Regions from separate parts of the Pseudoalteromonas pernae genome, predicted to be linked through region 1. Evidence: predicted binding sites of a transcription regulator. Region 1 holds the regulator's gene; each other region holds the start of a gene.
What was found. The regulator sigma-54, encoded in region 1, starts transcription at its own class of promoters, with help from an activator protein. The targets are predictions, from matches to a motif close to GTTGGCACGNNNNTNGNNT.
Positions count from the first base shown of each region.

Region 2: V1358_RS16105 (EF-hand domain-containing protein) is a predicted target of sigma-54. The motif match lies at 2,521-2,539, and genes of this name have one in related genera.
Region 3: flgA (flagellar basal body P-ring formation chaperone FlgA) is a predicted target of sigma-54. The motif match lies at 2,235-2,253, and genes of this name have one in related genera.
Region 4: V1358_RS16985 (TorF family putative porin) is a predicted target of sigma-54. The motif match lies at 2,098-2,116, and genes of this name have one in related genera.

Region 1 covers NZ_JBDODM010000004.1:182,003-186,239, forward strand. Annotated here, with positions in the region: gene ptsN (PTS IIA-like nitrogen regulatory protein PtsN) at 1-108, opposite strand, end outside; gene hpf (ribosome hibernation promoting factor) at 110-397, opposite strand; gene V1358_RS11020 (RNA polymerase factor sigma-54) at 423-1,913, opposite strand; gene lptB (LPS export ABC transporter ATP-binding protein) at 1,937-2,662, opposite strand; gene lptA (lipopolysaccharide transport periplasmic protein LptA) at 2,659-3,192, opposite strand; gene lptC (LPS export ABC transporter periplasmic protein LptC) at 3,182-3,736, opposite strand; gene kdsC (3-deoxy-manno-octulosonate-8-phosphatase KdsC) at 3,733-4,237, opposite strand, start outside.
Region 2 covers NZ_JBDODM010000008.1:10,636-14,872, forward strand. Annotated here, with positions in the region: gene rsmB (16S rRNA (cytosine(967)-C(5))-methyltransferase RsmB) at 1-46, shown strand, start outside; gene trkA (Trk system potassium transporter TrkA) at 54-1,430, shown strand; gene V1358_RS16090 (EF-hand domain-containing protein) at 1,501-1,722, opposite strand; gene V1358_RS16095 (EF-hand domain-containing protein) at 1,750-1,968, opposite strand; gene V1358_RS16100 (EF-hand domain-containing protein) at 1,979-2,197, opposite strand; gene V1358_RS16105 (EF-hand domain-containing protein) at 2,232-2,444, opposite strand; gene V1358_RS16110 (TrkH family potassium uptake protein) at 3,144-4,237, opposite strand, start outside.
Region 3 covers NZ_JBDODM010000002.1:497,367-501,603, forward strand. Annotated here, with positions in the region: gene flgB (flagellar basal body rod protein FlgB) at 1-303, opposite strand, end outside; gene V1358_RS06485 (CheR family methyltransferase) at 377-1,210, opposite strand; gene V1358_RS06490 (chemotaxis protein) at 1,258-2,190, opposite strand; gene flgA (flagellar basal body P-ring formation chaperone FlgA) at 2,425-3,072, shown strand; gene flgM (flagellar biosynthesis anti-sigma factor FlgM) at 3,144-3,464, shown strand; gene flgN (flagellar export chaperone FlgN) at 3,457-3,882, shown strand; gene V1358_RS06510 (LapD/MoxY N-terminal periplasmic domain-containing protein) at 3,895-4,237, opposite strand, start outside.
Region 4 covers NZ_JBDODM010000009.1:16,024-20,260, reverse strand. Annotated here, with positions in the region: gene V1358_RS16995 (endonuclease/exonuclease/phosphatase family protein) at 1-360, opposite strand, end outside; gene V1358_RS16990 (aldo/keto reductase) at 407-1,294, shown strand; gene V1358_RS16985 (TorF family putative porin) at 1,373-2,053, opposite strand; gene V1358_RS16980 (TMEM143 family protein) at 2,413-3,642, shown strand; gene V1358_RS16975 (diguanylate cyclase domain-containing protein) at 3,960-4,237, shown strand, end outside.

The sequences.
Region 1 (4,237 bases):
TGCATGTTGATGAGCAACCTGTGCTAGGTACTCCAACATTCTTTTTTTGCTATTAAAAAGGACCGCAGCTTTGCTGCAGTCCTTTGAGAAAAGATGTTCTAAGCTCATTTTAATGACGAGATAATTTCTCTTTATGTTTAATTACTTGGCGATCTAATTTGTCAATTAAGCCATCAATCGCCGCATACATATCTTGGTGTTCTGCGGTGGCAAATAATTCGCCGCCATTTACATGAAGTGTTGCTTCTGCTTTTTGTGTGAGTTTCTCTATATCTAGGATGACATGTACATTGTTAATATGGTCAAAATGACGCTCAAGTTTTGCAAATTTACTATTCACATAGTTGCGAAGAGAGTCTGTGATTTCTACATGACGACCGGTAAGATTCAATTGCATAAGCATTTTCCTTCTTGTCTAACGTCTATATCAAGCTTTTACGTTGATTTGACGGTGGTATGGCTAACGATTCACGATATTTTGCAATCGTTCTTCGAGCCACTTTGATTCCTTGCTCTGCGAGTATGTCGGCTATTTTGCTGTCGCTTAATGGCTTGGCAACGTTTTCCGCCGCTACTAGCTTCTTGATCAATGCTCGAATCGCTGTGGATGAGCATTCACCTCCATTCTCGGTGTTCACATGGCTGGAGAAGAAATACTTCAACTCAAAAATCCCACGTGGCGTATGCATATATTTCTGTGTTGTTACACGAGATATTGTTGACTCATGCATCTCAACCATTTCGGCCACGTCATTGAGGACCATTGGTTTCATCGCTTCTTCGCCATGTTCAAAGAATGCCTGTTGTTGTTGAACAATGCAATTAGTTACTTTTAGTAAGGTATCGTTGCGTTGTTCCAGGCTCTTTATAAACCATTTTGCCTCTTGTAAGTGAGAGCGAATAAATTGGCTGTCACTTTGTGATTTACAGCTACGTCCTAATGAAGCGTAGTGATCATTAACCCGTATTTTTGGCATGCTGTCGGGGTTTAACTCGACCAGCCAACGCCCTTTGACCTTCTTAACAGATACATCAGGAATCACGTATTCTGACTCTTCGCGCACTATGGTCGCGGCAGGTTTCGGATTCAAACTGTGTATTAATGTCATCACCTCTTTTAACTGAGCTTCTTTAAGCTTAGTCTTTTTCATTAAGGTGCGATAGTCACGGTTGCCTAGCAAATCAATGTAATTACAAATTACCTCTTTCGTTTCACTAAGCCAAGGGGTTTGAGGTGAAAATTGATTGAGTTGGATCAATAAGCATTCTTGTAGTGAACGCGCACCAATTCCAACAGGATCAAAGAGTTGTATTCTTTTTAGGACCGCTTCTATTTCATCGAGTTCGATTTCTACGTCCTGCTCTTCATGATTCAAACTCTCGAGTAAATCTTCGGTTGTCACCGTGAGGAGGCCATTGTCATCAATCGCTTCGATGATGGCTGTCGCAATCGCTTCATCAACTGGGCTGAATGGGGTGAGTTGCAGTTGCCACATTAAATAATCGTGCAGCGTCTCGGTGGTTTCACCTTGGTAAACAAACTCATCGTCTGGCATAGGGCCTGCTGATGCGACGGGGGCAGCGCTAATGTACTCGTCCCAAGACATGTCCATCGGTAGCTCGTCACTGATGGAATCGTTATTTAACGCGTCAGAACTTTCTATTTGGTCGCTACTTTGGGGTTCGGTATCGAGTTTATCTTCACCGTTTTGTAGGCGATCATTGTCGTTTTTATCGCCTGGGTTATCAGCGTAGTTTTCTTCTTCGATTTCTAACAGTGGGTTAGCGTCAAGTGCTTCTTGAATTTCTTGTTGAAGATCCAAAGTACTGAGCTGCAACAAGCGTATCGCTTGCTGCAATTGTGGAGTCATTGTTAATTGCTGGCCAAGGCGCAGCTGTAATGATTGCCTCATGTACTCTAACAATCCTTTTATTGTTATAGTCTAAATTGCTCACCTAAATAAACATCACGAACTGTTTGATCGGCTAGGACTTGCTGTGGTGTGCCTGATGCGATCAATTCGCCGTGAGAAACGATATACGCGGTTTCACATACATCTAAGGTTTCACGCACATTGTGGTCGGTGATAAGTACACCAATGCCACGGTTTCGCAGGTGCTCAATAATTTTCTTTATATCTAACACCGAAATAGGGTCTACACCAGCAAAAGGTTCATCTAAAAGGATAAATTTGGGGTTAGCGGCTAAAGCGCGAGCAATTTCAACGCGACGGCGCTCACCGCCTGACAATGCCATCCCAAATGAATCACGAATATGTTGGATATTAAATTCGTCTAGTAAGCTTTCTAATTGCTCCTCACGACCCGCTTTGTTGAGGTCCTTACGCGTTTCCAAAATCGCCATTAGGTTTTGATAAACGGTGAGCTTACGAAAAATAGATGATTCTTGGGGCAAATAGCCGATACCTAAGCGTGCTCGCGAATGCATTGGCAGCAAAGTAATGTCTTGCTCGTCAATACTGATCATGCCTTTGTCACTGGGCACTAAACCTACAATCATGTAAAAGGTTGTGGTTTTGCCTGCTCCATTGGGGCCTAACAAGCCAACAATACTGCCGGCTTTAACTTCGAGTCCGACGTCTTTTACAACTTCACGACCTTTGTAGCTTTTCGCTAACTTCTGCGCCTTCAGTGTGGTCATGGTTGTTCCTTTTCCTCAGGCTTTTCTTCGCTCTGTGGTGTTAACGTGGTACGTACTCGGGTGCTGGAGTTTTTATCTTTCTCAGCGCTGATGGTCTGCTTATCTATATCATAGCTGATAGTTTCGGCGATGATCTGTTGATCAGCCATTTCTATTTTGGCGTCACCCTTAATTTGTAGAATTTGTGTAGCGACGTCGTAACGAATTTCTGCAGCAGAAGCGGTAATTTGCTGACCATCTTCCATGGTTTCTATGTACATGGCTGGGTTACCTGTGGCGATAAGCAATTGCTTATTATCACCCAATTCAGGACGACGGTGCGCTTCTAATCGATCAGCTTTTATTTGACGGTTACCATGAACAATGTGCACGTTTTTATCAAAAATAGTGATGTTTTCTTTGATCATGGCTATTTGGTTATCGGCATCAATGAGCACTTCAGTGGCATTGACTGTTTGCTCAGCATGAGCACCAAAGGCACTGAGGCTAAGGCCTAAACCAAGAATTAATGCATTGAATTTATTGGTCATAATATACTGTTCGCGTATGTTTTATTAGTTCCACTATCTCTGTATTGATATCTGCTTTCAAGCCCTGACCGGTGATCAATAGATCGGGTCCCTTGAGCTCAACGCTTTGTTCTGATTCCATTCGTTGTGCATCAATGTCTATTTGGATAGCTGCTGCTTTGACTTGTTCAATCATTGCCCCTTCTAATAAGTTGGTGGCAATAACGTTATTTTCCAAGATCAAAATATTATTGTTGTACAAAGTGGCTTCGTCAGCAGTCAATCGCCAGCGTTCGCCATCATTATAAAGAGTGAATTCGGGCTTGCGAAAATGGGTGAAACCTAGTTCCTCAAACATTTCCATTTGTTCAGCATATACACTGTGGCTTAACGCCCCCTGATCGTTATAACTGCGTTGGCGTAATCCCGTCGCCGTATAATCAGGTGTAGCGATTGCTTGATCTGTTTTCACCACAGTTTGTTCTTGCTTCATAAAATACGGCGCCCACAACCAAGCCATAATAGCGAGGAAAATGATGGAAATAAGCAACCGAGCGTTGTTCATGAACTGGTACCTTCAGTGCCCAATGTGTGGCCTTGTGCCAACATCAGTAAATCAGTGAGCTCGCGTACCGCGCCGAAACCGCCGGGCATTAGTGTGGTATAGTGAGCAATCCGTTTGATAAGTGGGTGAGCATCATTCACTGCAACGGCAAACCCCACCTGTTCCATGACGGGCAGGTCTGGACCATCGTCACCTATGTAGGCCACTTGGTCGTCCGTCAGGTTTAATGCTGCTTTGAGTTCAGCATAGGCTTCAAGTTTGTTCTCTTTGCCTTGGTAAATATGCTGCACCCCTAAACTGGTCATGCGGTTTTCAACAATACGCGATTGGCGGCCTGTGATCACCGCTACCTGCACACCTGAATTCATCAACGCTTTGATACCAAAACCATCTTTAGTATTAAAAGCTTTCAGCTCTTCGCCTTGATTGCCCATGTAGATGCGCCCATCTGAAAACACGCCATCAATATCGCATATCAGCAGCTTAATATTCTCGGCTCGT
Region 2 (4,237 bases), on a different contig from region 1:
TGGGTTAACTGACGGCTTTTACTACGCAAAAATAATAAAACAGTGATATTGCCATGAAAATTATCATCTTAGGTGCAGGCCAAGTTGGCGGCACGCTGGCAGAGAACCTGGTTGGCGAACAAAATGAGATCACCGTAGTCGATATCGACGGGGATCGCTTAAGGGAGCTGCAGGACAAATATGACTTGCAAGGGGTCAATGGCCACAGCGCTCACCCTGATGTACTGCGCAAGGCTGGCGCCGAAGATGCTGATATGATTATCGCTGTAACCAGTTCGGACGAAGTCAACATGGTCGCATGTCAGGTCGCTTACAGTATTTTCAATACTCCGACCAAAATCGCCCGAATTCGCTCTGAACAGTACTTAAGATACCGTCAGCAGTTGTTCCATAATGACGACTTGCCTGTGGATCATTACATCGCTCCGGAAGCCTTGGTTACCAAATATATTCGTCGCCTCATTGATTACCCCGGCGCGCTACAGGTATTGCAATTCGCTGACGGTAAATTGTCGTTGGTGGCTGTAAAAGCCTACTACGGCGGGATGCTGGTTGGTTACGCACTGTCTGCGCTTAAAGAGCACATTCCTAATGTTGAGACCCGAGTGGCGGCCATTTACCGCCAAGGTAAAGCGATAAAACCACTTGGTACCACCGTCATTGAAGCTGATGACGAGGTATTTTTCATCGCTGCAACCAAACACATTCGTGCAGTAATGAGCGAGCTGCAAAAACTCGAACGCTCTTACAAGAAAATTATGATTGCCGGTGGTGGTAACATTGGTGCTGGTTTGGCCCGCTCATTGGAAAAAAACCACAGCGTAAAACTGTTGGAGCGTAATCCAGGTCGTGCTGAACAGCTTTCCGAAATGCTCGACGATACAGTGGTGTTTTGTGGTGATGCGTCAGACCAAGAACTACTTTCTGAAGAGCATATAGAGCAAGTTGATGTGTTCATCGCGGTCACCAACGATGATGAAGCAAACATCATGTCAGCTATGCTAGCTAAGCGCATGGGTGCACAAAAAACCATGGTGTTAATCCAGCGTGGAGCCTATGTAGATTTAGTGCAAGGTGGTGAGATAGATATCGCCATTTCACCGCAACAAGCGACTATTTCGGCACTTTTAACCCACGTTCGCCGCGGAGATATCGTCAACGTCTACTCGCTACGCAAAGGGGCGGCCGAAGCAATTGAGGCTGTTGCTCATGGCGATGAAAACACCTCCAAGGTCGTTGGCCGTGCAATCTCGGAGATCAAATTGCCGCCGGGCGCAACCATAGGCGCTATTGTGCGCAATGATGATGTGTTAATTGCTCACGACGATACGGTAATTCATAGTGGCGACCATGTGATCATGTTCCTTATTGATAAAAAGCATATTCACGTTGTCGAGAAACTATTCCAAGTAAGCGCCATGTTCCTTTAAAGTAAGCATAAAAAAAGCAGTCTTAGTCGAAGACTAAGAGCTGCTTTCGTTGCTCTGATGGGTCTGGATCTTACTCTGCGTGAGCAAATTCTTCTTGTGATAGCTCGCCGTTGCCATCAACATCAAGCTCGTCGAATTTAGTTAGCACTGATGCTTCTGCTGTTGCTTCTTCTTTGCTGATGCTGCCGTTGCCATCAACGTCTAATGCTTCGAAAGTCATCGTTTCAGCTGCAAATACTGCTGAAGAAGAAGCAAGGATTGCCATCGCTAGTAAAGTGTTAGTTGTTTTCATAATATTCTCCAAATCTAAAATGTAAGACTATTGTGCGGCTGCGAATTCTTCTTCGCTAAGCTCGCCATCTTTGTTGCTGTCTAGGTCTTTGAATTGCTGCATTAATTCAGGATATTTAGCAGCTTCTTCCATGCTGATAGCACCGTCGCTGTCGACATCCACTGTGTGAAACTCTAAATCCATAGCGAATGCAGATGACGCGCTAACCAAAGAGACTAATGCAAGTGCTTTTGCTGTTTTGCTCATTGTCATTTCCTTATTCAGCCGCAGCAAACTCTTCGCGAGAAAGCTCACCGTCAGTGTTTACATCAAGCTCTTTAAATTGGCTCATTAGCTCAGGAAGCTTCGATGCTTCTTCCATGCTGATGCTGTTATTGCTATCTAAATCTACGCTCTCAAAAGTAGCGTCTAGCGCGAATGCCGCTGAAGCACTGGTTAGTGCCGCAAGCGCAATTACTTGATTTACCTTTTTCATAACAGGCTCCTCTTTAACAATGGGCGGACTAAAATTACTCAGCTTTTTCGAATTCAGCTTGTGAAAGCTCACCGTTACCATCGGTGTCTAGCTCTTCGAACTGCTCTGCGATTGCCTTGTCAGCTGCCGCTTCTTCAATAGAGATTGCGCCGTTGCCATCTACGTCAAGTGCGCTGAAATCAGCAGCGAACGCTGCGCTTGATGCTGCAAGAGTGATTAGTGCTAAAGTTGAAGTCATACGTTTCATAGTTTCTTCCTTCCTAATAATGAGTGTGAACTCGTGGCGAACTATTTCGCCTCACATATTTAAGTCACAGTCACTATTACAAAAGCAGTGCCAACTATTAAAAACACTTTAAAAACAGATAGATGGGAATTTATTCGGTCATAAAACCGATGTTTATAGCGATTATCTGTTGCTGTTTGGCAACACAAAACAACAATTTAAAAAAATATCAATAAATTCAGCGTGTTAATAGCTTTCAAAAACCCCTTGCTTGATACGTAATGATGATTGAATGGGTGAGTAACTGACATTTAACTGAACATGGCTAGCCTAGTCACAAATCTGATGAATAAATTTATTTTTTAAACTGTTAAAAATCAGTTTGTTAGAGTTAAAACGTGTGATTATTGAAACATTATCGCCGTGCAGACATAGGTTATTTGTTGATCTGTTGCTTTTTGGCAACAGTAGAGGCTGGTGTTGATTTAAAACCCTATTTAGGCGGCCTTCCTCGTACCTTTTATGGTTGTACACTCATACACTGGGCTAAAGTTTGAAGTGATATACACACCCCAAGGTTTGGATTGAGTTTGACATTCCCGAGCAAGCCTTAAGAACTGTAGGAGCTTTTAGGAAGTAATAAAACGCCTTGGCGCGAGAGCCAAGCTCAGGCATCCATGTCTCGCGTTCGACACACTTAGTCCGATGAGCGACCGTGTCTCACCCACGCCAGAATGTTGGAGTGAATAGTACTAGCAATGTGAAGATCTCTAGTCGACCAAATACCATAGCCAAAGTCAGAATCCATTTAGCGCTATCACTAATATCACCATAGTGAGCTGCAACTTCACCTAATCCTGGGCCTAGATTATTCAAGCATGCTGCGGTTGCAGAGAAAGCAGTGATGTTATCAAGACCAGTTCCCATGAGGCTGATCATAATAATCACGAAGACCAAGGCATACGCAGAAAAGAACCCCCAAACAGCCTCAACGACTTTATCTGGTAGCGCTTTTCTCCCAAGCTTAATAGAGTAAATGGCACGTGGGTGTACCAAGCGATTGAGCTCGCGAATACCTTGCAGATACAACAGGAACACTCGAACCACCTTCATTCCGCCACCTGTTGACCCCGCACAACCTCCAATAAAGCTTGAGAAAATAAGCAAAATAGGAAGAAATAGTGGCCATGCCGAGAAGTTGTCAGTAGCGAAGCCTGCTGTGGTGCTAATCGACACAGCTTGGAACATAGCTTGGTCTAAGGTTTCATCGCCATTTGCGTAAATGTTGTTAGACGACAACACCGCAAAGCACACGATTACCAGCGCCGCTTGAATGAGTAAGAACGCTTTAAATTCAGGATCTCGCAAATATATCTTCGGACTACGAGAGGCCACCGCTGCGTAGTGCAATGAGAAATTCACCGCAGCTATTAATAAAAAGACCACGCAAATAATATTAATCACAGGACTATCGAAATAACCCATCGATGCATCGTAAGTAGAGAAGCCACCAATTGCGATGGTTGAAAACGCATGACAAATGGCATCAAACCAGCTCATTCCTGCGACCCAATAAGCCAAAGTACATGCTAAGGTCAAAGACACATAGATATACCAAAGATGCTTCGCAGTATCGGCGATACGCGGCGTCATTTTCGAATCTTTTACTGGGCCCGGCGTCTCCGCACGATAGAGCTGCATGCCACCAACGCCAAGCATAGGAAGGACAGCAACGGCAAGTACGATGATACCCATACCACCGAGCCATTGTAGCTGCTGGCGGTAAAACAACACCGATTTAGGCAGGTATTCTA
Region 3 (4,237 bases), on a different contig from region 1:
CACTTGTATATCTACTAAGTTACCATCACCTGTATCTGGTTGATTTGGAACGCGAAATTTTGTTCCACTAGTGGAAATATTGGTACTTGCGCTGAGGTGCTCTGGGTGAGTGCGGACCATGCTATTGCCATGCATCTGCCCAGTTTTTGCCGCTTTTAAGGCGGAGGCAAAATCGATGTCTTTTGCCTTGTACCCAGGGGTATCGGCATTCGCGATATTTGATGCTAATAATTCAGCACGCTGAGAACGTATGAGCATGGCATGCGGGTGCACGCCAAATGCTTTATCGAAACTGATAGCCATAGCCTCTCCAATTTTTTGACTCTGTGGAGAGGACTACAGCAATTCTTGTACCATAGGTTTTAAGGCTATGTTTTTAAGACTTTTTTTGGTAGATGATCCCCGGATTACAACGGATCATTTCGAATTGGTCGCTCAACCCTGTCATAGATTCGCTGGCACCTAAAAACAGGTAGCCACGAGGGTTAAGCGCCTGCGCGAATTGGTTGATAATTTTTGACTTTAACTCGGGTGAAAAGTAAATCAATACGTTACGACAAAAGATAATATCGAACTTGCCTAACAAGGCGTAAGAATCTAGCAGGTTAAGGTGGCGAAAACTCACCATACGCTTGACGTTATCATTGACTTTCGCCATGCCATTGCCGCTATCAGTAAAGAACTTTTTCCGTCGCTCTGCACTTAGACCACGAGCCAGTGCCAGCGAGTCATATTCTGCATTTTTACAAATATCGAGCATGGTATTAGAAATATCCGTGCCGACAATTTGAGCGCCAGATCCCAACATACCCGGACGGCTTTGTTGGTACTCGGCAATCGACATGGCAATCGAATAGGGTTCTTGCCCCGATGAACTTGCCGCTGACCAAATTTTTACAGGGCGACGTAAGTCTTTGAACTCCGGCAATAAGCGGGTTTTCAACAACTCAAATGGATAGGAATCACGGAACCACAAGGTTTCATTGGTGGTCATGGCATCAACGACAGCGGCACGAAGTTGCCGCTCATGGGGGCTGAGGGTTTTCACCACTAACTGCGACAAGCTATCCACATTAAAACGTGCCATCAAAGGCGCAAGGCGGCTTTTTACTAGATACAGTTTATTCTCGCCAAGGACGATACCACACTGCTGTTCCAAGAAAGCTCGAAATTGATTGTATTCGCTAAGCTCTAGGTGCTTATTTTCCAAATTACACTCTCTAAAATCAGGTTAACTTAGGCCAATATGCTGGGAACCTAGTCGCAGTGAACCCACTTTTTCACTGCTGTTGCTAATTCATCTGGATTGAACTTAGCAATAAAATCGTCCGCCCCTACTTTTTGGATCATGGCTTGGTTAAAGACACCGCTCAATGAAGTATGGAGAATAACGTGCAAAGGTGCGAGTTTTGGATCAGCTTTGATTTCTGCAGTCAGGGTGTAGCCATCCATTTCCGGCATTTCCACATCTGATATTAGCAAAGCAACCCGCTCGGTGATGTCATTTTGACAATCCAACTTAGCTATCTCGCGCAAGCGAATCAAGGCCTCTTTACCATTCTTAGCAAGTTCAGTTTGCACACCTAATGGCTCCAGCGCTCGTTTTACCTGATTACGAGCTACGGCCGAGTCATCAGCAATAAATACAATACGCTCGCCAATATCTCGTTGCATCTCGCCATCGGAGATAATGCCTTCGCTGACTTCGGTATTAACTGGGCTTATCTCAGCAAGAATTTTCTCAACATCAAGAATTTCGACAAGCTCACCATCAATTTCAGTGACAGCGGTAAGGTAAGAATAACGACCGGCCCCAGAAGGCGGTGGCATAATCTTTTCCCAATTCATGTTGACGATACGCTCAACGCCACCGACAAGAAACCCCTGCACAGTACGGTTGTACTCAGCGATGATGACGAAACAATCTTTTAAATCTGTAATTGCCGGACCACCCACCGCCATTGATAAATCGATGACTGAGATGGTTTGGCCTCGAATGTGAGCAACTCCGCGAATATATTGGTTGCTCTTTGGCATGTTGGTCAACGGTGGACATTGAAGTACTTCACGTACTTTAAAGACGTTGATACCGAATCGCTGGCGTCCTTTCAATTTGAACAATAATAGTTCAAGGCGATTTTGCCCCACTAACTGGGTGCGTTGATTGACGGAGTCTAATATGCCAGCCATCGGATTCTCCTAGCATTAACTTTACTACTACGTGTTCGCGCCAGATGGGAACGCTTTTTGCTTCTTATAAACTATATCAGCATAAATACGGCCGTGTGCCTGTAAATTGACACCCCGTACTTATACCTTGTTTTACCCAATAAGCATAGTCGAAACACAATGAGTATGTTCAAAAAAATTCAATTATTCCAGAGCTTATGGTTACTTTTAGCTTTGAGTTTGAGCAGTGTTGCAATGGCTCGTACAGGTGAAAATACTCTATACGACCACGCACGGCTGCAAACTCTTGCTGAACAATATATAAGCACCTTAGCGAAAATACAGCCTGATCAGGAACTCCAAGTTCAGGCCGTGGATTTGGATGCGCGTATCCCCGAGCGCTATTGCGAGCAACAGCCGGAGCTAGTTGCAGCTACCCCTCCCCCATTTAATCGGCAGGTAGCCGTACAACTTAAATGTAATTCTCCGGCTTTATGGACTCAGTATGTCCATGTTCGCATTGAAAAACTTTCACCAGTGGTGATAGCAAAAGAAAACATTGGCCGCGGCCAATTGATCGATGCGCAAAGCGTAACTATCGCGATGCGACCGCAACATTTTGTTCGCGCCCAATATGTAGAAGAGCCGCAATTAATTGTTGGCAGTCGCAGTAAGCGCAGTATCCGTCAGGGCTCACCTATTAACGCCAATCAGTTGTGCATGGTGTGTAAAGGCGACAATGTGAATATCATCGCCACAGTGAACGGTTTAACCATAAAAACCACAGGCGAAGCCCTTGAAGATGGTACTATTGGTGACAATGTTCGAGTCCGCAATATAAAATCGGGACGCCAAGTGAATGCACAGGTTACAGCGGTTGAAACTGTTACAGTTAATATTTAAATTTTGTGCTAAAGTTAGGACGCGAATGGCCGATAACCTATGCAAAGGTCAATCTAGCTCAGGTATTACAGATGGTTAATCAAGTAAATAAAGGCCAACAAGGCTCGGTGTACAATACACCACAAAATAAAATTGAACAGCAAAAAACGAGTCAGTCGCAATCCACTGACGCGGGTAGCACAGCGAACGTTAAAGCAGCAACAGATTCTGTTAGCTTGACACCTCAAGCGCGTCAAATGAAATCATTGCAAGAAAAAGCTGAACGCTCTTCAGGATTCGATGAGCAAAAAGTCGCTGAGCTGAAAAAAGCTATCGCCGAAGGCAAATATCAGATCGACGGTGAGAAACTAGCGAAAAATATCGCGGCGTTTGAGTTCGACTTGTATGGCTGATTCAGCTTTAACTCTGGCACTTAATCAACAGATTTCGAGTCTGTCGGGTTTGCTTGCTTTGCTCAAAGACGAGCTATCAGCAATAGCAGGTCGAAGCGGTGCTGAGTTGAAGGAGTTGACGCCTAAAAAGGCCGATGCACTGAATCATATTCAAAAACAAGATCAACATATCGCCCAGTTGCTAGCTACCAAACCTGAGCCTGACCCCTTTGAGCAACAACTAATTGAGCAAGCCCAAAACTTGCTACTAGAGTGTAAAGAGCAAAACCAAGTTAATGCCCATGCAGCGCATCAAGCGCAGCTGAGTGTTAAACAACTTAAAGATATCTTGATTGGTGCTCCAAGCTCTATTACCTACGCCGCCGATGGCGGTATCCAACGAAGCGACAACACCCTAGTTCGCAATTTAAAAGCCTAAGTAAACTGAATCTTACTCATGCACTACTCGTGCTTTGATTCCTAGACGCTTGAGTAGCGGCCAAGGTAATCTATGCGCAAGTTCTTCAACCACAATATCTACATTAAACGGGCTAAGGTGCGCGCTGATTTCGCTAACCCGATTTTGCGTCTGCTGGTCATTTTCTAAGTTGTATACTAATTCATTCGATAATTTCACTGTGTCTATTGCAGATTGAATTAGCATGCGAGGCTCAATATTGGCGTCTCTCACCTCACACAGCCCCAAGTGGCAACCTATGGCCTTGGCCTCTTTGCAAAAACTCATTACTGGCCCAGACACACGCTGTAATATCAGGTGGGAAAATTCTAACGTC
Region 4 (4,237 bases), on a different contig from region 1:
ATAGCTACGGTAGCCCGGAGAAAACTGAGAATAGGGTTTGAGCGCATCAAACTGAGGATCGTCATAGGTTTCTTGTAATAAGAGAAAGTCCGCTTGCTCAGCAAACTCTTGTAAATCTGGGAGTAACTTGGGGTGGCTAGCTTTGTAAATATTCCAGCTCAGTACGTTGAACTGTGAGGGAACGGGATCGGTCACCTTATTAATGGGCTCTGCTATTAGCTGCGCACAATGTTCAGGGGTATTCGCGCTCACTTGATTATTTTCAAGTTGTTCAGGGAGCACCGATTGTTGCCAGTGGATGAAAATAAGTAGTAATAGCAGATAAAAGCTTGGCAATGTGGGTACGTCCTTGAAGTGCATTGGATAGGCCGTGTTATAGTGGCAAAAAATGTTTAGGATGCAAAGTATGACTTCACGAATCATTTCTCCTTTGGTCATGGGTTTTTGGCGAATGCTGGATTGGCAACGCAGTGACCAAGAAAACCTTTCTTTCTTAAAACAATGCATCGAACTTGGGATTAAAGACACTGATCACGCCGATATCTATGGCCAATATCAGTGCGAAACGGCATTTGGTAAAGTATTAAAGCTACAGCCTGAGATCCGTGAGCATATTAAAATTATTACCAAGTGTGGCATCGTATTGCAGCAAGGTGAAAAGGCCGTTCCTGGCCATGTAAATCACTACAATTCAACGCGCGAGCACATTATTGCCAGTGCGCAGCAGTCGTTGCTGAATTTTGGCACGGATAGGCTCGATTGCTTGCTGATCCATCGCCCCGACTATTTGATGGATGCCGATGAAGTTGCTGAGGCGTTTACTCAACTTAAAGAGCAAGGTGACGTGTTGCACTTTGGCGTGTCAAATTTTACTACCAGCCAGCTGGCCTTGCTGCAATCACGTCTTGATTTTCCGCTGGTGACCAACCAAGTCGAATTTTCACCTTACAACATGCAGGCCTTGGATGATGGCACCTTAGATCAATGTCAGCAATTGCGCCAAACCCCTATGTTATGGTCACCACTAGCTGGTGGCCGCTTATTCGCCAAAGACGATGCTAAAGCGCGTCGCCTACAGCAGTGTTTAACCACGATTGCACAAGAGATTGGCGCTACGAGCATAGATCAAGTGGTCTATGCTTGGCTGTTGAAACACCCGAGTAAACCGGCTGTAGTACTGGGAACCGGTAACATTGAACGCGTAAAAAGTGCGGTTGAGGCACAACAACTGAGCTTGACACGTGAACAGTGGTATCGCATTTGGGAAGCGTCAATGGGGCACTCGGTTCCTTAGCGTCCAAAGAAAAGATAAAGGGCCTTTCGGCCCTGGTTTTTGCAGCAACAATAAGAAGGTGTGACTTCGAGCGAATGCTTATAGCTCAAAGTCTAAGCTGTATGATACATACGCTTTTAAATCGTCATCCGCGTCTAAGTCAGTTTGCAGTAGACCGAATGTGAAACCTGACTTGCTAATGCTGACGCCATAGTCCAAGTAGCTATCGTCTTCACCGTACCATTCTTCAACGGTGTCACCGCTTGAGTGGCCTAGGTGTAGAGCAAGTTCAGTGTCGTTTAAGATAGTAAAGCTGGCATTAAGCTCTAGATAAAGCATGTCTTCTTCGCTGGTGGCATCGTCTTCGGCGTTAAGCAAATAGCTTGCGCCCGCGCTCAAGAACTCCCAGCTTACTGAGCCATAGATTTCACCGAAGCCGATATCGCCCGCAGCATCTGGGTAGGCATAATAAATATAGCCAACGTCATAGCCGATATCGCCAGCCGAACCCGCGAAACCACCATATAGGTCAAGCTCATAGCTAGTGCTCGCTTCATCCCCAAAATCGATATTCGACACCCAAGTGCCCGCATAGAAACCACTCTCAGAAGAAAAATCGATTCCACCGGATACTGCAGCTTTATCTGCTGACTGGGTAATGCCGCGCCAGTAATAGTTCGAGCTGGCTGCGACATTGGCAGTGACTTCAGCTTGGCTAGCTAGAGGCGTAAGTGTCAAAGCCGCCAAGGCGATGACTTTCGCTAAGTTATTTTTTTTCATCGTTTCATTCCTGTTAATTTTAGCGCTGTGTTACGTGCTCTCTTTCGCAAAGCATGTGCCAATGTCTGATTTTTGAGCGAAATTAGTTTAAAACCTTTTATTTATCATGGTATTAAATGGTGTTAGCGGCTCTTTAGGAAATCCTGAATAAATTTGCATATGCACCTTGTTGGTGCATATTTTATGCTTATGCACCGAGTTAAATCAGCTTGAATGCATAACTCTGACTTCATCTGGTCCTTAGCTCGCTGATACAGTTCGGAGCGGCGTTTTGATAAACAAAATAGCCAGTGTAGGTGCTTGATGGGTGCGCTTTAAGGTAAGATGGCGAGCAAGTTATACCGAATTTGAAAACATCTATGTCCGGCGATCGCTTTATCCCTTTTCGTAAAAAAGACATTATTGGCATGTGTGCTGATTTACTTCCTGCCGATACCAACAAAGAAGAATTTGTTTCGTTTTGTGCACTGTTGGTCAATCGTATTCACTATGAATATCACCAGCAGCTCGAAAGCTTAAAAGATAACTATGCTGCGTTTGACCCACAACGTGACACCCGCACCATGTTTAACGTCTCCGATGCACAGCAAGCTCAGAGTAAGAACCGCTTTGCCAAAGAATTTGCGGCGTTATTGGATGCCGCCAATTTTGAAAAGGTGACAGACCAAGACTTACAGCATGCGCTGAGTGAGGAATCCTTGTTTAAGGTTCGCCTTGAAGTTACCTTCGATGATTTCGAAGAGGTGGTGTTCTACCGTCGCGGGGAATCGCAAAAAACAGAAACGATACGCAGCTTATGGGGGCTACGTAAAAAGCTGGTAAATTTCACTAATTATGACCGTGTCGCCATCTACATTACTTTTAAAGATGAAGCGTATTTCTCCAAGAAGCGAAAAGCACCGCTGGGTTTTACGCCAGGCTCGACCATCATCAAGCTATTCCAGAATGTGCCTAAAGCAGACTTAGAAATGTTATTTCCAAATAGCGAAGTACGTATGCGTCCAATTGATAAGGTGGTTATCGGCGGCTCAGCGGCTATCGGTGGCGTGGTGGTGTTGGTGACCAAACTCGGCGCGTCGATTGTATTGCTCGCTTCTCTTTTAGCTTTTTGGTTTGGCTGGCACGACCAAGAAGTCGAAGTGACGAAAAAGCATTTGATCACTTTCGGTATTGGTATGGCGGTGTTTGGTAGCTTTGTATTTAAAGAATGGACGAAATTTAAGAATCGCAAAATCCGTTTTATGAAGGCGCTCTCAGACAACTTGTACTTTAAGAATCTCGATAATAACGCCGGTGTTTTTCATACTTTGGTTGATGCGGCGGAGGAAGAGGACTGCAAAGAAGCCTTGCTGGCCTACACATTTTTATTGAACAGTGGTGAACAGGGGGCAACAGAAGTGCAGCTTGATCGGGATATTGAGCAGTGGTTTGCGCAGCAGTATGACTGCAATCTTGATTTCGATGTGACGGATGCACTGAGAAAACTGCTGAATATGGATTTAGTCACTTTTAGCGAAGCGCGCTACACAGCTAAACCTTTAGATGAGGGAATGCGCATACTGGACGAGCATTGGGATAATTTGTACTAGTAAATGCCAGTTTTAATGCTGTTTAAGTCAGCTCCTTGGTGCGATGAGTACGGGGTCGAGAGCCGCACCTTTGAATGATGCTAATCGTGTTCTGGTTTCTTCAACATCGCACAAAAAGCGTCTTATCAAGCATTTGTAACCTATAGTAACTAGATAGTTGAAGAAGTATGTAAGACGATTTTAAACCGGAGCGGCTGTTGAATCACTCTAACTCGAAAATACATCGAACCAAGAGGGAATCATTCATCAAACGAAAAGTGCTGACATTAGTTTCGATTCTAATTGTCGCGCTTTTCGTATTGTCATTGGCCTCCTATGTGCAAACCAGTATGCTCAATGCTGTGCGTGGTTATGTGCGTGGCGAAGGTCTATACGCAAAAGCTCAGAAAGATGCTGTGGGGCACTTATTAGCCTACGCCCAAAGTGAGAATTCACAGCAGTACCAATCTTTTTTAAATGCCCTAAAAGTTAATCTTGGCGATAACCAAGCACGCGTCGCGCTGCAAAAGGATGACCCTGATTCTGAAAGGGCGTTTCAGGGGTTTTTACAAGGTGGAAATGACCCCGAAGATATCAATGACTTGATCACCTTCTT